4 regions of the Streptomyces sp. NPDC087300 genome follow, and region 4 is predicted to be linked to each of the others. Evidence: riboswitches for the same ligand, from Rfam matches in the RefSeq annotation. Region 4 holds a riboswitch; each other region holds the start of a gene.

Region 1 (4,128 bases), on a different contig from region 4:
GACGTCGAGGTGCCCGTGATCGAGGCGGCCGTCGACGAGGAGCTCGCCCGCTTCGCCGCGGAGGGCCCCACTCCGGAGGAGATGGAGCGCGCCCAGGCGCAGTTGGAGCGCGAGTGGCTCGACCGGCTCGGCACGGTCGCGGGCCGCGCCGACGAACTGTGCAGGTACGCGGTCCTGTTCGGCGACCCGCAGCTCGCCCTGACCGCCGTCGGGCGCGTCCTCGACGTGACCGCCGAGGAGGTCCAGGAGGTCGCCAAGGCCCGCCTGCGCCCCGACAACCGCGCGGTGCTCGTCTACGAGCCGGTGGCCCCCGAGGCCGATGAAGACGGAGCCGACGCGGACGCGTCCGCGGCGGACGCTGACAACGAGGAGGCGGCGAAGTGACCGAGGCCGCAACGATGCAGTTCCACCCGCAGCCCCAGGCGGGCACCGCCAAGCCCTGGGCCTTCCCCGCCCCCGAGCGCGGCACCCTCGCCAACGGCCTCACGGTGCTGCGCTGCCACCGCCCCGGGCAGCAGGTCGTCGCCGTCGAGATCCACCTCGAAGCGCCCCTCGAAGCCGAGCCCGCGGGCCTCGACGGCGTCGCCACCATCATGGCGAGGGCCTTCAACGAGGGCACCGACAAGCACTCCGCCGAGGAGTTCGCCGCCGAGCTCGACCGCTGCGGCGCCACCCTCGACGCGCACGCCGACCACCCGGGCGTACGCGTGTCGCTCGAAGTCCCGGTCTCCCGGCTGCCGAAGGCGCTCGGCCTGCTCGCCGACGCGCTGCGGGCCCCGGCCTTCGCGGACAGCGAGATCGAGCGCCTGGTGGCCAACCGCCTTGACGAGATCCCGCACGAGGCGGCCAACCCGGCCCGCCGCGCCGCCAAGGAGCTCTCCCGGCAGCTGTTCCCGGCGACCGCGCGCATGTCGCGGCCGCGCCAGGGCAGCGAGGAGACGGTCGCCGCCATCGACTCCGCGGCCGTACGCGCCTTCTACGAGAAGCACGTCAGGCCCGCGACGGCCACCCTCGTCGTGGTCGGCGACCTCACGGGCACGGACCTGGACGCCGTCCTCGCGGACACCGTGGGCGCCTGGACGGGCGACACGGCACAGCCCCGCCCGGTGCCCCCGGTGACCGCCGACGACACGGGCCGGGTCGTCATCGTGCACCGCCCCGGAGCGGTGCAGACGCAGCTCCTGATCGGCCGCATCGGCGCCGACCGGCACGACCGCGTCTGGCCCGCCCAGGTGCTCGGCACGTACTGCCTGGGCGGCACCCTCACCTCGCGTCTGGACCGCGTCCTGCGCGAGGAGAAGGGATACACCTACGGCGTACGGGCGTTCGGCCAGGTGCTGCGCTCCGCGCCGGACGGCTCCGGCGCGGCGATGCTCGCGATCAGCGGTTCGGTCGACACGGCGTCCACGGGCCCCGCGCTCGACGACCTCTGGAAGGTGCTGCGCACGCTGGCCGCCGAGGGCCTCACGGACGCCGAGCGGGACGTGGCCGTGCAGAACCTGGTGGGCGTGGCCCCGCTCAAGTACGAGATGGCGGCCTCCGTGGCGGCCACCCTCGCCGACCAGGTCGAGCAGCACCTGCCGGACGACTTCCAGGCGCAGCTGTACCGGCAGCTCGCAGCCACCGGCACCGTGGAGGCCACTGCCGCCGTCGTGAACGCCTTCCCGGAGGACCGTCTGGTGACGGTCCTGGTCGGCGACGCCGAAGAGATCGAGGAGCCCGTCAGGGCGCTCGGGATCGGCGAAGTGACGGTTGTCACGAGCTGACGGACGACCGTCCCGAAGCTCCTGAAGCTGAGGGACGGTCAGGACATAGGGGGACCCCGGCGACCGAAGTGGTCACCGGGGTCCCTATATGTCCGAATTCGTATGGAGGTTGCCTGTCTGCCCTGTGGCGTGCGCTACAAAAAGCTAGTTCTGTTTGTCGATTGAAAGACGGTCCGTTTAGCTTCAATCCGGCTGTCCGTCACGCAGTACGTCGCATCCGCGGCACCGGACAGTCATCGCCGAGTCCCCGCATGGCGCGAGCCAGGGGAGCCGGGGACCCACACGTCCCTTGGGGTGAATCGGGAACCTTGCCGAGAGGTGAGGAACTCGTAGGAGACCTTCCTGCTCCGAACCCGTCAGCTAACCCGGTAGGCGAGAAGGAAGGAAAGGATCAGCCGCTTCATGGCGTTCACCCGTGCCACCGGGAAGCACCGTCGCCCGAGCCGCCTCACGCGTACCACCGCGAACGTAGCTGGCGTCGCCGCGCTCACCACCACCGGTGTCATCGGAGGCCTCGCCGCTCCGGCGCTCGCCGCCGAGGACGCCGCCGTCGAGCACACCGGCCTCACCCAGGCCATCTCCGTGGGTGACTCGCTCGCCGAGAGCGTCGACGCCCAGGCTGCCGCACAGAAGCAGGCCGCCGACGACGCCGCCGCCGCGAAGAAGGCCGAAGAGGCCGCCAAGAAGAAGGCGGCCGAGGAGAAGCGCAAGGCCGAGGCCAAGGCGAAGGCCAAGGCCAAGGAGGAGCGCGAGGCCAAGGAGCGCGCCGCCCGCGAGGCCGAGCGCAAGCGGCTGAACACCTACGTCGCCCCGATCTCCGGCTCGTACGTCTCGACGGGCTACCAGACCGGCGGCGCCATGTGGTCCTCCGGCAGCCACACCGGCATCGACTTCCACGCCGCCTCCGGCACCTCGGTCCACGCGGTCGGCTCCGGCACCGTCGTCGAGGCGGGCTGGGGCGGTGCCTACGGCAACAACGTGGTCATCAAGATGAACGACGGCACGTACACCCAGTACGGCCACATGTCGTCCCTCGGCGTCACCGTCGGCCAGACGGTCACCCCGGGCCAGCAGATAGGCCTCTCGGGCTCCACCGGCAACTCCAGTGGCCCCCACCTCCACTTCGAGGCCCGCACCGGCGCCGACTACGGCTCGGACATGGACCCCATCGCGTACCTGCGCGGGCACGGCGTCAACGTCTGACCCGCCCCCCCCAGCGACGCACCGAAAGCCCCGGCTCACCGAGCCGGGGCTTTCGCCGTTTCCGGGACACCGCCGCGCTTGGCCAAAAGAGATCCATGGATTTCGGTCCGCCGTCGGAAATTCCGGCGCCCTGCAATAGAGTCGAACGGCGAGCGTCAATCGACCGCGTTGCGCGGGGATTAAGGCGGAGGTGGGGTCATGCGCATTCCCGCGCAATCGGTCTGCACGGCCATCCGGGACGACATCGTCTCCGGCGTCCATGAACGGGGCGGCCGCCTCACCGAGGAACTCCTCGCGCGGCGCTACGGAGTCTCCCGCGTTCCCGTGCGCGAGGCGCTGCGCACCCTGGAGGCCGAGGGATTCGTGGTCACCCGCAGGCACGCGGGCGCGTGCGTGGCCGAGCCCACCGAGCGGGAGGCGGCCGATCTCCTGGAGATGCGGGCGCTGCTTGAGCCGCTCGCCGCGGCGCGCGCCGCGCAGCACCGCACCGAGGCGCACCTCAAGGTGCTGCGCGGCCTGGTCAGGCTCGGCCAGGAGCGCGCACGGCGGGACCAGGGGGAGGATCTGCGCTCCCTGGTGGGCTGGTTCCACGAGACGCTCGCCCAGGCGTCCGACGGGCCCGGTCTCGTCGCGCTGCTCGGCCAGCTCCGGCGCAAGATCGACTGGATGTACGCCATGGGGGAGGGGGCCGCCTCCACGGAGTCGTGGTCCGAACGGGCGGCGATCGTCGACGCGGTGGCCCGCGGGGACGCGGAGCGCGCCAGGTCGCTGACCGCGGCGCACGCGGAACGGGTCAGGGGCGCGCACCGGTTGCGCCCCGCGGCGCGGGGCGCAAGCGTGAGGGAAGCGCAACGTGCCGTAAACACGGTGGCGCTCCCGAATTAACACGGACGCCGTATACAGGGAAGAGTCCTTTCGGTCAGGCCTTCTCCAGCTGTTCCGGTGTTCCCGTGTTCCGGTGTTCCCGTGTTCCGGTGTTCCCGTGTTCCGGTGTTCCGGTGTTCTCGAGGCTTATCCCCGTGTGGGCTTATCTCCGTGTGCCCCGCGCGCCCGATGGTTTTCCCCTGAAATACGTCGATGGGGTCACCCGGAATTCCGGGTGACCCCATCGACGTATTTCAGGGAACGTGTCCTAGACCGTCTCCGGAAGCTCCTCGAG
Region 2 (4,128 bases), on a different contig from region 4:
GTTCGGGCCGCCGAGGTAGCGGAACAGCGGCAGGTCGCTGGCCTCGGAGGCGGCGTGCGCGACGGCGAGCGAGACGCCGAGGATGGCGTTGGCGCCGAGCGAGCCCTTGTTGTCGGTGGCGTCCAGGTCGAACATCGCCTGGTCGATCAGGCGCTGCTCGGTGGCGTCGTAGCCGACGAGCTCCGGGCCGATCTGCTCGATGACGGCGAGGACGGCCTTCTCGACGCCCTTGCCCTGGTAACGGTTGGGGTCACCGTCACGGAGTTCGATGGCCTCGAAAGCACCGGTGGAGGCACCGGACGGAACGGCGGCACGACCCGTGCTGCCGTCGTCGAGGCCGACCTCGACCTCGACCGTGGGGTTGCCTCGGGAGTCCAGGATTTCCCGGGCTACGACGACGTCGATGGACGGCACGAGCATCTCCTTCTGGGATATGACGCATTTACGCGGGGCCGCTTCAGCCCTGCGTCTCACGAGCCTAACGGGCTCCAGGGCTTCGGCCAGCCGACCGCCCGTCCCGTGGGACGGGCCAGGGCCCAAATACCCGGGAAACGGGACGGAAGCCCGTGTTTCTACTGGCCGGTAGCTCGCTAGGGGCGAACACGGAACCGGGCCGGGCCGCGCGGCCGGACCCGGACATGGCCCCGCCCCGGTGCGTACGGGGGATACGCGCACCGGGGCGGGGAGCCCGTGGGGACGGGGGGGTGGCCGTGCGTCCGCCGAGGCACGGCCGGGTGGGGCCGCTACTTCAGGTGGAGCTGCTGGCCCGGGTAGATGAAGTCGGCGTCGTCGATGATGTCGCCGTTGAGCTTGTAGACCTTCTGCCAGCCGCCCTTGACCTTGTGCGACTCGGCGATCTTGGAGAGGGTGTCGCCGGACTCGACCTTGTACTCGCCGTCGCCCTTCTTGACCGTCTTGCCGGTCGGGGTCTCGACGGTCTTCTTCTTGGTCTCGGTCTGCGGCGTGGGCTGCGGCTTCGGCGTGGCCTGCTGCTGCGGGGCGGCCTGCTGCTGCGTCTTCTGCGGCTGCGGCTTGGCCTGCTGCTGCGGGGCCTGCTCCTGCTGGCCGCCGCCACCGTTGTAGGCGGCGCCCGAGAGACCGACGCCACAGCTCGGCCAGGCACCCTTGCCCTGGCCCGCGAGGACCTTCTCGGCGATCTCGATCTGCTGGGCCTTGGAGGCCTTGTCGGCGGTCGGCGCGTACTTGGTACCGCCGTACGCGGCCCAGGTGGACGGCGAGAACTGCACGCCACCCTGGTAGCCGTTGCCGGTGTTGATCGACCAGTTGCCGCCGGACTCGCACTGGGCGACGGCGTCCCACTCGGCGCCGGTGGCGGCAGAGGCGGAGCCCGCGGCCATCAGCGGGGCGGCCACGGCGGCACCGGTGACACCGGCGAGCGTGACGACACGGGTGGCCTTGGACGGACGGCGGTGCTTGCCCTTGCTGGAAAACAGCATGAGTTGATCCCCTCACCGACGCCTGCGAGGTGAGCTGTCGGGTGCGGGCCGATGTGGTTGCCCGGTCGCACTTCTTGAGTGCGACTTAACCCCTAGCCGATTCCGTCCGTCTCCCGGCCTCCCAGCCTCTCGGCTGGTGGCCGCTCAACGGGCGGGCCCGGCACTTACCTTGGGTCCCCCGCTCCTGCCTACGGCGCTCGAAGCGACGACTGTTCCCGTCCGGCCGTTGGCAGGATTCGGCGTACCGACCGGCGGGGCCCACCAGTGGCGAGCGGTGACGACCGTAGACACGCGATCGCCGGAATTTCAAAGACGATCAGGGCTTCTGAGACCCATCTCTCACTCGCGCCAAATCGGACATTCGACGCGAAGGCCCCGCCCGACTCTTCGTCAACTTCCCTTACTTTTCGCCCAAATCGAGGCTCTGACCGGGGAGAATGAGGTCCGGGTCGCCGCCGACGGTCTTCTTGTTCCCGGCGTAGAGCGAGGGCCAGCCGCCGTCGACGCCGAGGTCGTCCGCGATCACCGAGAGGCTGTCGCCGGAGCGGACCGTGTACGTCCCGTCGGCGGTCTTGCCCGAGCGGTCGCCGCCGCGCGAGGCGTGCCGTCCTGTGCGGTCCTCGCCGTCGCCTCCGGAGGGCTGCTCGTCGGCGCGGTCGCCGCGGTGGCGGCCGGGGGCGGAGTCGTCGGAGGGGGCGGTGGAGTCCTCGGATCCGGGCGAAGTGGAGTCCTCGCCTCCGGACTTGCCGGAGTCCTCCGCACCGTCCTTGCCGTCGGCCCCCTTGCCTCTCTCGCCGTCCCCGCCGCTGCCCTTGCCGTCCTTGTCGCTGTTGCCGCCCTTGCCGTCCTTGCCCGACTTGTCGTGATCCTTGTCTCCGGAGGCGTCGTCGGACGCGTCGTCGGAGCCGGACTTACCGTCGGTACCGTCCGCCGGGTCCGCGGAGTCGGAGGGCTTGCCCGAAGGCTTCTCCGAGGGCTTGTCCTTGCCGTCGGACTTGTCCTTGCCTTCGGACTTGTCCTTGCCTTCGGACCCTGCCGGGTCCGAGGGGGGCGTCATCGGGTCACCCGGGTCCACGTCGGCCGCGGCGTCGTCGTCGGTGAGACCCGCGATCGGGGCACAGCTCGGCCAGGCGCCGGGGCCCTTGTCCTCCAGGACCTTCTCGGCGACGGCGATCTGCTGCGACTTGGACGCCTGGTCGGCGCTCGGCGCGTAGTCGAGGCCGCCGTAGCCCTCCCACATGTCCTGGGAGAACTGGATCCCGCCGTAGTACCCGTTGCCCGGGTTGGCGCTCCAGGCGCCGCCGCTCTCGCACTCGGCGAGCTTGTCCCACGTCGCCGTGTCGGCGGCGCTCGCGCTGGTCGCGCCGAGGAGTGGGATGGCGATGGCGGATCCGGTGACTCCTGCCGCGACGATGAGGGCCGGGGCTTGGCGGGGGCGTCGGTGACGACCATTGCCGGAGAGCATGCGGTTGCCTTTCACGGGTGGGGTCTCCCCTGCTCGAGCGGAGCCGAGAGCTTGGGGACTGGTGCGGCGACTGGGGCACCGGGTGCCCGAGTCGACGTGAACGTAGTCGCACTCGAACGCTTGTCACAAGTCGATGCAGCGGAGATCACGTGAAAGTCACAGTCTTGACGGTCCGTCAGTTGCCCGCCGTTTTCTGTGCGGATGTGAACTCCACGGGCAACGTGCGAAGTCCCCGCATGATCAGCCCGCCACGCCACCGCAAATCGGCAGGATCCGCCGCGAGTTGCAGATCGGGAAGTCGCCGCAGGAGTGTCGCGAGGGCGGTCTGGCCCTCCAGACGGGCGAGCGGGGCACCGAGGCAGTAGTGGATTCCGTGCCCGTATCCGAGGTGCTGGTTGTCGCGCCGGGACAGGTCGAGGGTGTCGGGCTCGGCGAACCGCTCGGGGTCGCGGTCGGCGGCGGCGAGCACCACGAGAACGGGGTCGCCCGCGGCGATGTCCTGCCCGCCGACGCTGAGCGCCTCCGTCGCGAACCGCCAGGTGGCGAGCTCGACAGGACCGTCGAAGCGGAGCAATTCCTCCACGCCCGTCTCCAGGAGCGCCGTGTCCCCCTCTTCCAGGGCACGTTGCAGCCGCGCGCGCTGCTCGGGGTGGGTGAGCAGCGCGTACATCCCGTTGCCGATGAGGTTGACGGTCGTCTCGAAGCCGGCGAAGAGCAGGATGAAGGCCATCGCCGCGGCCTCGTTCTCGGTGAGGTGCTCGCCGTGGTCGGAGGCGCGGATCAGGCCGGAGATGAGGTCGTCGCCCGGGTCGAGGCGCTTGCGGTGGATCAGCTCGGCGAGATAGCCGCGCATCTTCTTCACCGACCGGGCGACCCCGCCCCGCGGCCCGCCCCCGTGCCGGATCATCATGCCCGCCCAGTCGCGGAAGTCGTCCTGGTCCTCGCGCGGGACGCCGAGGAGGTCGCAGATGGCGTAGATGGGGAGCGGGAAGGCGAACTCGTGGATGAGGTCGGCGCTCCCCCCTTCCACGAACCGGTCGATGAGCTGGTCCGTCAGCTCCCGCACGCGCGGCTCGAACTCGGCGACGCGGCGCGGCGTGAACGCCTTCGACACGAGGCGCCGAAGCCGGGTGTGGTCCGGCGGGTCGATGTTGAGCAGGTGCGTCATGAGATTGGCACCGCGCTCGCCCGGGATCCCCGTCTTGC
Region 3 (4,128 bases), on a different contig from region 4:
GATGCCGAGACCGGCGCTGACGAGCGCGCAGACCAGGGCGTAGCCCGGCGTCTCGACCACCACCGAGGGCGTCGCACCGGCCCGCGCGAGCGCCCGCTCGACGGCCTGCCGCGGCGGATGCGTCGGCGCCATGCTGATCAGCGGCTGCCCGGCGAGCGCGCTCAGCGGCAGCCGTGCCGTCTGGCTCGCCAGCGCGTGCCCCGGCTGCGTCACCAGGACCAGCTCCTCGACGAGGATCCGCTCGGCCGAGACGGCGGCGGGCAGCGGCGCCGTCTCCGCGGGTTCGTAGGCGTGGGTGAGGGCCAGGTCGACCTCGCCCGCGGCGACCGCCGCGACACCGTGCGGCGGCTCGTGGTCCGCGACGGTCAGCTCCACGTCCGGGTGGGCCCTGCGGAACGCGGTCAGGACGGGCGGCAGCAGATGGATGCCGGCGGTCGTGAAGGTGCCGACGCGGAGCCTGCCGCCGGAGAGGCCCGCGAGCTGCGCCAGTTCGTGCCGGGCGCGCTCCATCTCGTCGAGCACCCGGCGGGCCCTGGCCACCAGGAGCTCGCCCGCGCCGGTCAGCCGCGCCCCGCGGTGATGGCGCACGAGCAGCCCCGTCCCGGCCTCCCGCTCCAGCTTGGCCAATTGCTGGGAGAGGGCGGGCACGGTGTACCCGAGCCGTTCGGCGGCCCGGGTGATCGAACCGGCCTCGGAGACCGCGACGAGCGCGGCGAGCCGCGTGGGGTCGTACATGGCAGCTCCCTGCGGCGCGAAGGACGCGCGTACGGCAGCGGGCGGCAGGCCACCCGGAGCCCGGAGACTAAACGGCTGCTTAAGTCCCCGTCAGGATATTGCACATACCCGTTGAAGGCTCGGAACCGGCAGTCTTGGCGGCATGGACGCACAACTGGTCGCCTTCACCCTGTTCGCCGCGGGCATGGTCGCCATGCCCGGCGCCGACTTCACCGTCGTCGTACGCAACTCCCTCGCCTCCCGGCGGGCGGGCGTGGCCAGTGCGATCGGGGTCGCGGCCGGACTACTGGTGCACACGGCACTGGCGGTCGCGGGCGTCGCCGCGGTGCTCGCCGCGGTCCCCGCGCTCTTTAGGGCGCTCCAACTGATCGGCGCCGCCTATGTGCTGTACCTCGCCTGTCGGGCGCTGCGTTCAGCGGCGCGAGCGCGCGAGCTGACGCAGGACGTGCTCACGGCGCGGGCCGGTGGTCTGCGGGAGGGCTTCCTGACCAACGCCCTCAACCCCAAAGCGTCGATCACGTTCCTGAGCGTGCTGCCCCAGTTCGTGCCCGCGGGCAGTCCCGCGATGCCGAGGACCCTGCTGCTCGCGTCCATCGTGGTGGCGCTCGCCCTGGTGTGGTTCCCGGTGGTGGCGCTGCTCGTCGACCGGCTCGGCAGGTGGCTGCGCAGGCCGCGCACGGCCCGTGCGATCGAGGCGGTGACCGGTGTCGCGCTCGGTGTGCTGGGTCTGGTGCTCCTGGCGGAGCCCGTCCTGGCCTGACCCCCGAGCACTCCGGAGTACTCGGGGGTCAGGACGGTCGCGGCGAGGGTCAGCGGACCCTGCCGTACCAGACGCTCTTGGACCAGATCTTCTCCAGGCGCACCACGGTGTTCCGCTTGGGCGCGTGCCAGATGCGGCCGTTACCCGCGTAGATCCCGACGTGGTAGACGCTCCTGCCGGAGTGGAAGAACACCAGGTCGCCGCGGGTCCGCTGGGACTTGGAGATGTGCTTGGTCTTGTTGTACTGCGCGGCGGCGGTGCGCGGCAGTTTCTTGCCCGTCTTCTTGAACGAGTAGAGCGTCAGGCCCGAGCAGTCGAACCGGGTGGGTCCCGCCGCGCCGTAGCGGTAGGGGGAGCCCTTCTTGGAAGCCGCGATCTTGAGCGCCTTCGTCCCGTGCGTGGCCGCTTGCGCTTCCCCGGTGAGCCCGGGGGCCACCACGGTGCCGCCTACGACGGCGAGCGTGAGGGCCGAAGCGGCCCCCGTCCTGCTGAGCAGCGACGGAACATGATTCAGCGCAGTCATGCGCAACCCTTCGTCAGCCGCCTGTGAAAGATGACCTGTCGGGTTCGGGCAGGCGAAGATGCCCGGCCGCGTCGTGCTCTGCGGCTTCACCCCAAGGGCGCGTCGTCCGGACCTTCCGGACGGGCCCGCCGTGCTTGGGTCCTCCACTCCTGCCGTTGCACCGATGTCGACCGGTCATCCGGGTGGCGGCAGGACTCGGCGTCCGCCCGGACCGCCCCGCCGCTGTGGCGGGGGCTTGTCGTCGGAGAGGATCTTGACCCGACAAGGGCGAAAAAACCGAGCCGAAACGGCGTTTTGTGAGGCTCCTCACGACTGACCCGTTCAGGTGGACACCGCCCGAAAGGGGCAGCCGTCCCGGCGGCCGACGACGGCTCGACCAGCACCGGAATGGTTCATTCCGCACTCCTCGTACACCTCTGGCGCAACTCTCGACCACGCCTTGGCGGACCCTCCGCTACGCCGTTCGGGGTAGCTCGTCTGGTCCGTTTCAACACGCCTCCGGACGTTCCGGCGAGTGCGGCGCGGCGGGTTCCGGGCCTCTCGTGGCGGTCAACGGGCGGACCGCCACGGAGGGCTGGCCGAGGGGCTTGATCAACTCCGTGCTGGAGGTGGCACGGTGACGCGGCCTGCCCTTCGCTCGCCGTCGAGCACGCGCAGCGCCCGGGTCAGCGTCGGCGCGTGCAGCTCGCTCTCGCCGCGGCGGTGCATCAGGGCCAGCGCGTCCCGCAGTGCCGTCGCGCTGCTCACCAGGGCCTGGGCCGCACGCAGCCCGCCGTAGGTGAGTTCGCCCCTGGCCGGGTTGATCCGGCCGACCAGATCGACGACTTCGAGGTAGCGGTCGACCAACTCGGCCTCGGCGCGCGTCAGTGCGGGCAGGGGCGGCAGCTCGGGCAGCATGCCGCTCACCGCCCGTCGCGCGCGGCGAGCGTGCTCTTGCGGCTCGGGATGATCCGGTCCACCAGGCCGTACTCGACGGCGGCGGGGGCGTCGAGGATCGTGTCCCGTTCGATGTCGGCGCTAATCCGCTCGGGGCTCTGTCCGGTGTGCCGCACGAGGAGTTCCTCCAGGAGCCGCCGGGTGCGCACGATCTCGTCGGCCTGGATGGTGAGGTCGCTCGTCTGTCCGTGGATCGGCTCGGCGATGGCCGGCTGTCGGATGAGCACGCGCGCCCCGGGCAGCGCGAACCGCTTGCCCGGCGTGCCCGCGGCGAGCAGCACGGCGGCGGACGCCGACGCCTGCCCCAGGCAGGTCGTCTCCACGTCGCAGCTGACGAACTGGATCGTGTCGTACAGGGCGGTCATCGCGCTGAACGAGCCGCCGGGGGAATTGATGTAGAGCGAGATGTCGCGCTCCGGCGCCTGGTATTCGAGGTGCATGAACTGCGCCATCACGTCGTTGGCCGACGTCTCGTCGATGGGGGTGCCGAGGAAGACGATCCGCTCTTCGAGGAGCTTGGAGTACGGGTCCAGGGTCCGCGTCCCCGCACTCGTGCGCTCGGTGAACTCGGGAAGGACATGGCGGGCGGACGGACGGTTCATGGCACGCCTCTTTTCGCGGGGCTCTGTTCTCTTCGCGGGACTCTGTAAAAAATGTACAGGACGTACGTTCAGGTGGGGAGGGGGTTCCGCGATGGGCGGGGGCAGGGGCCCGACCCCGCGTAGCCTCGACGCACCGTGCGGTGTGGAGGTGGTGGGGTGTGACATGGGGAGAGCGGGACCTGCTCGCGCTGGAGGTCGACGTCATCCACTGCCTCGCCCCGGGGCGGGTCGGCGAGCGCGCGAGGGTGGCGGACCCGTCGGTGCGTGCCGTGTGGTGCTGGTCGCCGGGGGCGCGGCTGCTGGCGCTGGGGCCGGGCGTCGACGATCCGGGAGCGGTCGACGACGCGGCACAGCCGTACGCGCCGGGCGAGACACCCGTCGCACTCACCCGTATCGCGGCGGCCTTGGAGGCGCCGGGCGAACCGGCCGGAATCCAGGGCGGCCCGTGCTTCACCTTTCCCGGCCGCCCGGCGGCGCGCCCGCCCGCGAAGCTGCCGCTGCTCGTCTCGGACGCCGAAGGGCGTTGTGCGGCAAGGGAGTTGAGCCGTCCGGACAACTGGCAGCACGGCGAA
Region 4 (4,128 bases):
GGCCGGAGCGCGAGGCGACCTCCTGGAGCGGGCCCTCGTAGGTGTCGCGGGAGACGAGGTTGTAGTGCGGCTGGAGCGCGACGTAGCGGGCGAGGCCCTCGCGGTCGGAGAAGTCGAGGGACTCCTGGAGCCGCTCGGGCGTGATGTTGGAGGCGGCGACGGCCCGCACCTTGCCCGCCCGCACCAGCTCGTCGAGGGTGCCGATGATCTCTTCCACGGGGACCGAGGGGTCGTCGTAGTGCGTGTAGTAGAGGTCGATGTAGTCGGTGCCGAGGCGCTTCAGGGAGGCGTCGGCCGCGCCCTTGATGGTGCTCGCGGAGAGGCCCTTGTACTCGGGCAGGGCGCCGACCTTCGTGGCGATGACGACGTCGGAGCGGTTGCCGCGCTCGGCGAGCCACTCGCCGATGACGGTCTCGGACTCGCCGCCCTTGTTGCCCTCCACCCAGACCGAGTAGGCGTCGGCGGTGTCGATGAAGTTGCCGCCCGCCGCGGTGTAGGCGTCGAGCACGGCGAAGGACGCGGCACGGTCGGCGGTCCAGCCGAAGACGTTGCCGCCGAGGGCGAGGGGGAAGACCTCGAGGTCGGATGAGCCAAGGGTGCGAAGAGAAGTCATGTGCTGCTCAACGCGCCCGCCGGAAGCGGAATTCCATGCATGCCTCACCGAACCGGCAGCCCTGACGTCGGGGGGTTGTCGCCAGGACCGCCGGGGTCTTCGGGGTCTGCGGAGCCGGCGGGCTCTTCGCGGGCTCCGCGCCCACGGGTTCCGTCAGGGGTTGAGGCCCTTGCCCTGGAGCCAGCCGAGCGGGTCGATGCCGGTGCCGTCGGGCGTGTGGACCTCCAGGTGGAGGTGCGGGCCCGTCACGTTGCCGGTCGCGCCGACGCGGCCGATGACGTCGCCGGTGCTGACCTTCTGGCCCGCGCTGACGTTGAGCGAGGACTGGTGGCAGTACCAGATCTCCGTGCCGTCCTCGAGCTCCAGGACGGTGCGGTAGCCGTACGACCCCGCCCAGCCGGCTTCCTTCACGGTGCCGGTGTGCACGGCCTTGAGCGGCGTGCCGGTCGGGGCGGCGAAGTCGAGGCCGGTGTGGTGGCCGGAGGACCACATCGAGCCGGAGTCGCCGAAGTGCGAGGTCAGCGTGTACGAGGAGGTGGGGATGACGTAGCTCTTGGCGAGCTTCGCGAGGCGCTCGGCCTCCGCCTTGGCCTTGCGGGCCTCCTCCTCCTTCTTCTTCTTGGCGGCGGCCTTGGCCTCCGCCTTCTCCTCGGCCGCCTTCTGCTGCGCGGCGGCCTCGTCCGCGGCCTTCTTGACGGCGGCCTGCTCGGCAGCGGTCCGCACCGCCTCGTCGGCCTGGTCCTGCTGGTTCTCGGCCTGCCGCATGATGCGCGAGCGCAGTGCCTCGCCCGCGTCGGTGGTGCCCTGCTCGGCGTCGTCGGTGCTGACACCGGCGGCGGTGAGCGGCGCGGCCGCGTGGGTGACGGTGTCGGCGGAGTCCGCGTCGTCGGACATCAACGAGCCGACGCCCGGCAGGGACTTGGCGTCCGGCAGCGAGTCGGCGACGGCCCCGACGCCCGGCAGGTCGGGTATGGATATGGAGACCGGCGGCTTGCCGCCCTGCGCGGTGGCGATGCCGCCCGCGCCGACCGCGGCGATGACGCCGACGCCGAGAACGGTGGAGCTGCGGGCGAGTCCGCCGCCGCTCTTCTTGTGCACACGGTGCCTGCCGCGGACGGGACGGACGGACTCCTCGGTGGGATTCCATTCCTCCCAGGACTCCTGGTCGTATCCACCGAAGTCGTCGTCATTCGGCACATACGGGGCTTGGGGGGCAGGCCGGTTGGACGCCACTGGGGCGCACTCCTTTCCTTCCTTCTCGCCTACCGGGTTAGCTGACGGGTTCGGAGCAGGAAGGTCTCCTACGGACGACCGGCACGGATGCACGGAGGCCCGATTCACCCCAAGTTGGTGGTTCCCCGGCTCCCTTGCGGGATTAGGCGCGTGCGCACGGAGCCGCCTCTAGTGACGGCTGGGACGACCGCGCTGCGTTATCGAACGTTAATAGACAGCGGGGGCGGATTCCAAGCCGTTCCGACTGATCGTTAACGCCCTTGGCCTGTACTTAACGGGACACGGGGGTGAGGAACGGGGCGAGTTGACCCCGGTGCGCCGCACACCGGAGCTTCACATTCCCTTGACAGTACGTCAGTTGTTATGCGGAGGGGTGTTCCTCACTCACCGTCGGTGACATCCCGCTCCCGCGCGATCGGCCGCCGCACCGCGAGCAGCGCCATGTCGTCCGTCGCCCCGCCCCCGGTGTGCCGCCGCACCTCCTGCACGAGCGTGCCGAGCAGCACGTGCGGGCCGTCGGTACCGGGGAAGATCCGGCCGCCCAGCCGGGCCGCCGGGTCGTAGAAGACGCCCGAGGCGTCGCGCGCCTCCGACAGGCCGTCCGTGTAGAAGAGCAGCGTCGCGCCGGGCGGGAACTCCGACTCGTCCGCGCGGTCCGGCCAGGTCCCCAGGTCGCCCATGCCGAGCGGCAGCGCGGGCTCGCTCGCCGAGAGCACGCAGAGCCGCCCGTCCCCGCGCAGCAGCAGCGGTGGCGGGTGCCCGCGGTTGATGAGCCGTACGACGCTCTCGCTGTGCCGGATCTCGCCGAGGACCGCGGTGGTGAACCCCTCGAACGCGTCGAGCCCGTCGCGCCGGGTGCCCTCGCGCGCGAGCGCCCGCTCCAGGCGCTGCGCCACCGCCTCCAGCGTGGCCTCCTGCTCGGCGGCCTCCCGGAAGGCGCCGATGACCACGGCGACGGCGGCGACCGCGCCCATGCCCTTGCCCCGCACGTCGCCGACGATGAGCCGTACGCCGTGCGGGGTGTCCTGCACCGCGTAGAGGTCCCCGCCGATGAACGCGTCGGCCTGCGCCGCCTCGTACCGCGCCGCGATGTCCAGGCCCCCGATGCGCGGATCGGGTTCGGGCAGCACGGCGCGCTGGGTGGCCTCCGCGATGGAGCGCGCGGTGGCGAGCCTGGCGTTGCCGCGGCGCACCACGCGGTTGATGACGACGGCGAGGGCCGCCACGGTCATCACGGTGATCAGCTCGGTGACGGTCTCGACGTTGCTGTCGAACGAGTTGCCGTAGTGCAGCAGCAGGACGGCGACCGATGCCGCCGCGCCGGTCAGCACGGTGTTGAGCAGCGAGTAGAAGGGGGCGGCGATCAGCGGGGCCGCGGTGAACAGGGGCGCCGCGGTGAATTCGGGCGGTGTCGTCGCGTCGTACACGACTCCGACGACCAGGAGCAGGACGGGCAGCGCCCTGACGAAGGTCCCCTCGTGCGCGGCGGTGCCGCTGTCGTCGGCCCGTCCGCCCCGCTCGCCCCGTGCGTCACGGGCACGCGCTGGGTCACCGTCGCGTCCTCCTCGCTGCCCCACCGCTCGCTCTCCCGCCGACTCCGCGCCCAAGACCTCACCGCGCTGCATTCAGGCTTCCCGCAGCGCGGTGAGGGTGCGACCTGGTGTGGGCCGACCGGGTTAAGGCCCCCCGGGCGCGACGGCCCTAGGAGGCGGTCACCGCGGGCACCGGCGCGAGCCGTCCCGACCTGGCGAGGCCGCGCAGCGCCAGCGCGCAGCAGCCGCCGAGCGCGGCGAGGACCGTCCAGGGCAGCGCGGGCAGGTCACGGCTGGCGTCGAGCAGCACGCCCATGCCGAGGTTCCCCACGGTGATGCCGATGCCGCAGACGGTGTTGTAGAGGCCGTAGTGCGTGGCCACCCAGCGGTCCCCCGCCAGCGAGACGACGGTGTCCATCTCGAAGGGGTAGAGCACGGCCGTCGCCGCGGCGAGCGCCGCCGCGCACAGCAGCAGGCCCGCCACCCCGACGTACCGGGAGCCGCCGAGCGCGGGCGGCAGGAAGGCGGCGCCCATCAGGCCGAGCCCGGCGACCAGGCACTGCTCGCGGGTCCAGGTGCGCCGGCACCAGTCGGTGATCCGCAGCTGCCCGAGCAGCGCGACGAGACCGGACACCACGAAGAGCGAGCTGGTCGCGACCGTCGCCGCGGTGCCCTCGCCGAGCAGCCGCTCCACGGACAGCGGCAGCGCCAGGTAGACCTGGAAGGACAGGACGTACGACCCGGTCATCG

Evidence for each region. A riboswitch is a leader RNA that binds a small molecule or an ion and turns the genes downstream of it on or off. The one in region 4 is predicted to bind cyclic di-AMP.
Region 1: linked by a shared signal. The riboswitch ahead of ACIO9J_RS35325 (M23 family metallopeptidase) and the one ahead of ACIO9J_RS28270 (M23 family metallopeptidase) in region 4 are both predicted to bind cyclic di-AMP.
Region 2: linked by a shared signal. The riboswitch ahead of ACIO9J_RS30290 (transglycosylase family protein) and the one ahead of ACIO9J_RS28270 (M23 family metallopeptidase) in region 4 are both predicted to bind cyclic di-AMP.
Region 3: linked by a shared signal. The riboswitch ahead of ACIO9J_RS01300 (C40 family peptidase) and the one ahead of ACIO9J_RS28270 (M23 family metallopeptidase) in region 4 are both predicted to bind cyclic di-AMP.

Annotation. Positions count from the first base shown of each region.
Region 1 is NZ_JBIUYI010000010.1:200,827-204,954, forward strand. It holds gene ACIO9J_RS35315 (M16 family metallopeptidase) at 1-384, shown strand, start outside; gene ACIO9J_RS35320 (M16 family metallopeptidase) at 381-1,766, shown strand; cyclic di-AMP (ydaO/yuaA leader) riboswitch at 1,994-2,156, shown strand; gene ACIO9J_RS35325 (M23 family metallopeptidase) at 2,169-2,969, shown strand; gene ACIO9J_RS35330 (GntR family transcriptional regulator) at 3,168-3,854, shown strand; gene ACIO9J_RS35335 (HPr family phosphocarrier protein) at 4,102-4,128, opposite strand, start outside.
Region 2 is NZ_JBIUYI010000007.1:444,443-448,570, reverse strand. It holds gene eno (phosphopyruvate hydratase) at 1-420, opposite strand, end outside; gene ACIO9J_RS30290 (transglycosylase family protein) at 744-1,457, opposite strand; cyclic di-AMP (ydaO/yuaA leader) riboswitch at 1,462-1,663, opposite strand; gene ACIO9J_RS30285 (transglycosylase family protein) at 1,858-2,922, opposite strand; gene ACIO9J_RS30280 (cytochrome P450) at 3,098-4,128, opposite strand, start outside.
Region 3 is NZ_JBIUYI010000001.1:314,001-318,128, reverse strand. It holds gene ACIO9J_RS01310 (LysR family transcriptional regulator) at 1-735, opposite strand, end outside; gene ACIO9J_RS01305 (LysE family translocator) at 878-1,495, shown strand; gene ACIO9J_RS01300 (C40 family peptidase) at 1,545-2,018, opposite strand; cyclic di-AMP (ydaO/yuaA leader) riboswitch at 2,022-2,200, opposite strand; gene ACIO9J_RS01295 (hypothetical protein) at 2,610-2,915, opposite strand; gene ACIO9J_RS01290 (ATP-dependent Clp protease proteolytic subunit) at 2,921-3,556, opposite strand; gene ACIO9J_RS01285 (GNAT family N-acetyltransferase) at 3,715-4,128, shown strand, end outside.
Region 4 is NZ_JBIUYI010000006.1:702,953-707,080, reverse strand. It holds gene ACIO9J_RS28275 (aldo/keto reductase) at 1-613, opposite strand, end outside; gene ACIO9J_RS28270 (M23 family metallopeptidase) at 767-1,846, opposite strand; cyclic di-AMP (ydaO/yuaA leader) riboswitch at 1,858-2,005, opposite strand; gene ACIO9J_RS28265 (PP2C family protein-serine/threonine phosphatase) at 2,227-3,471, opposite strand; gene ACIO9J_RS28260 (MFS transporter) at 3,548-4,128, opposite strand, start outside.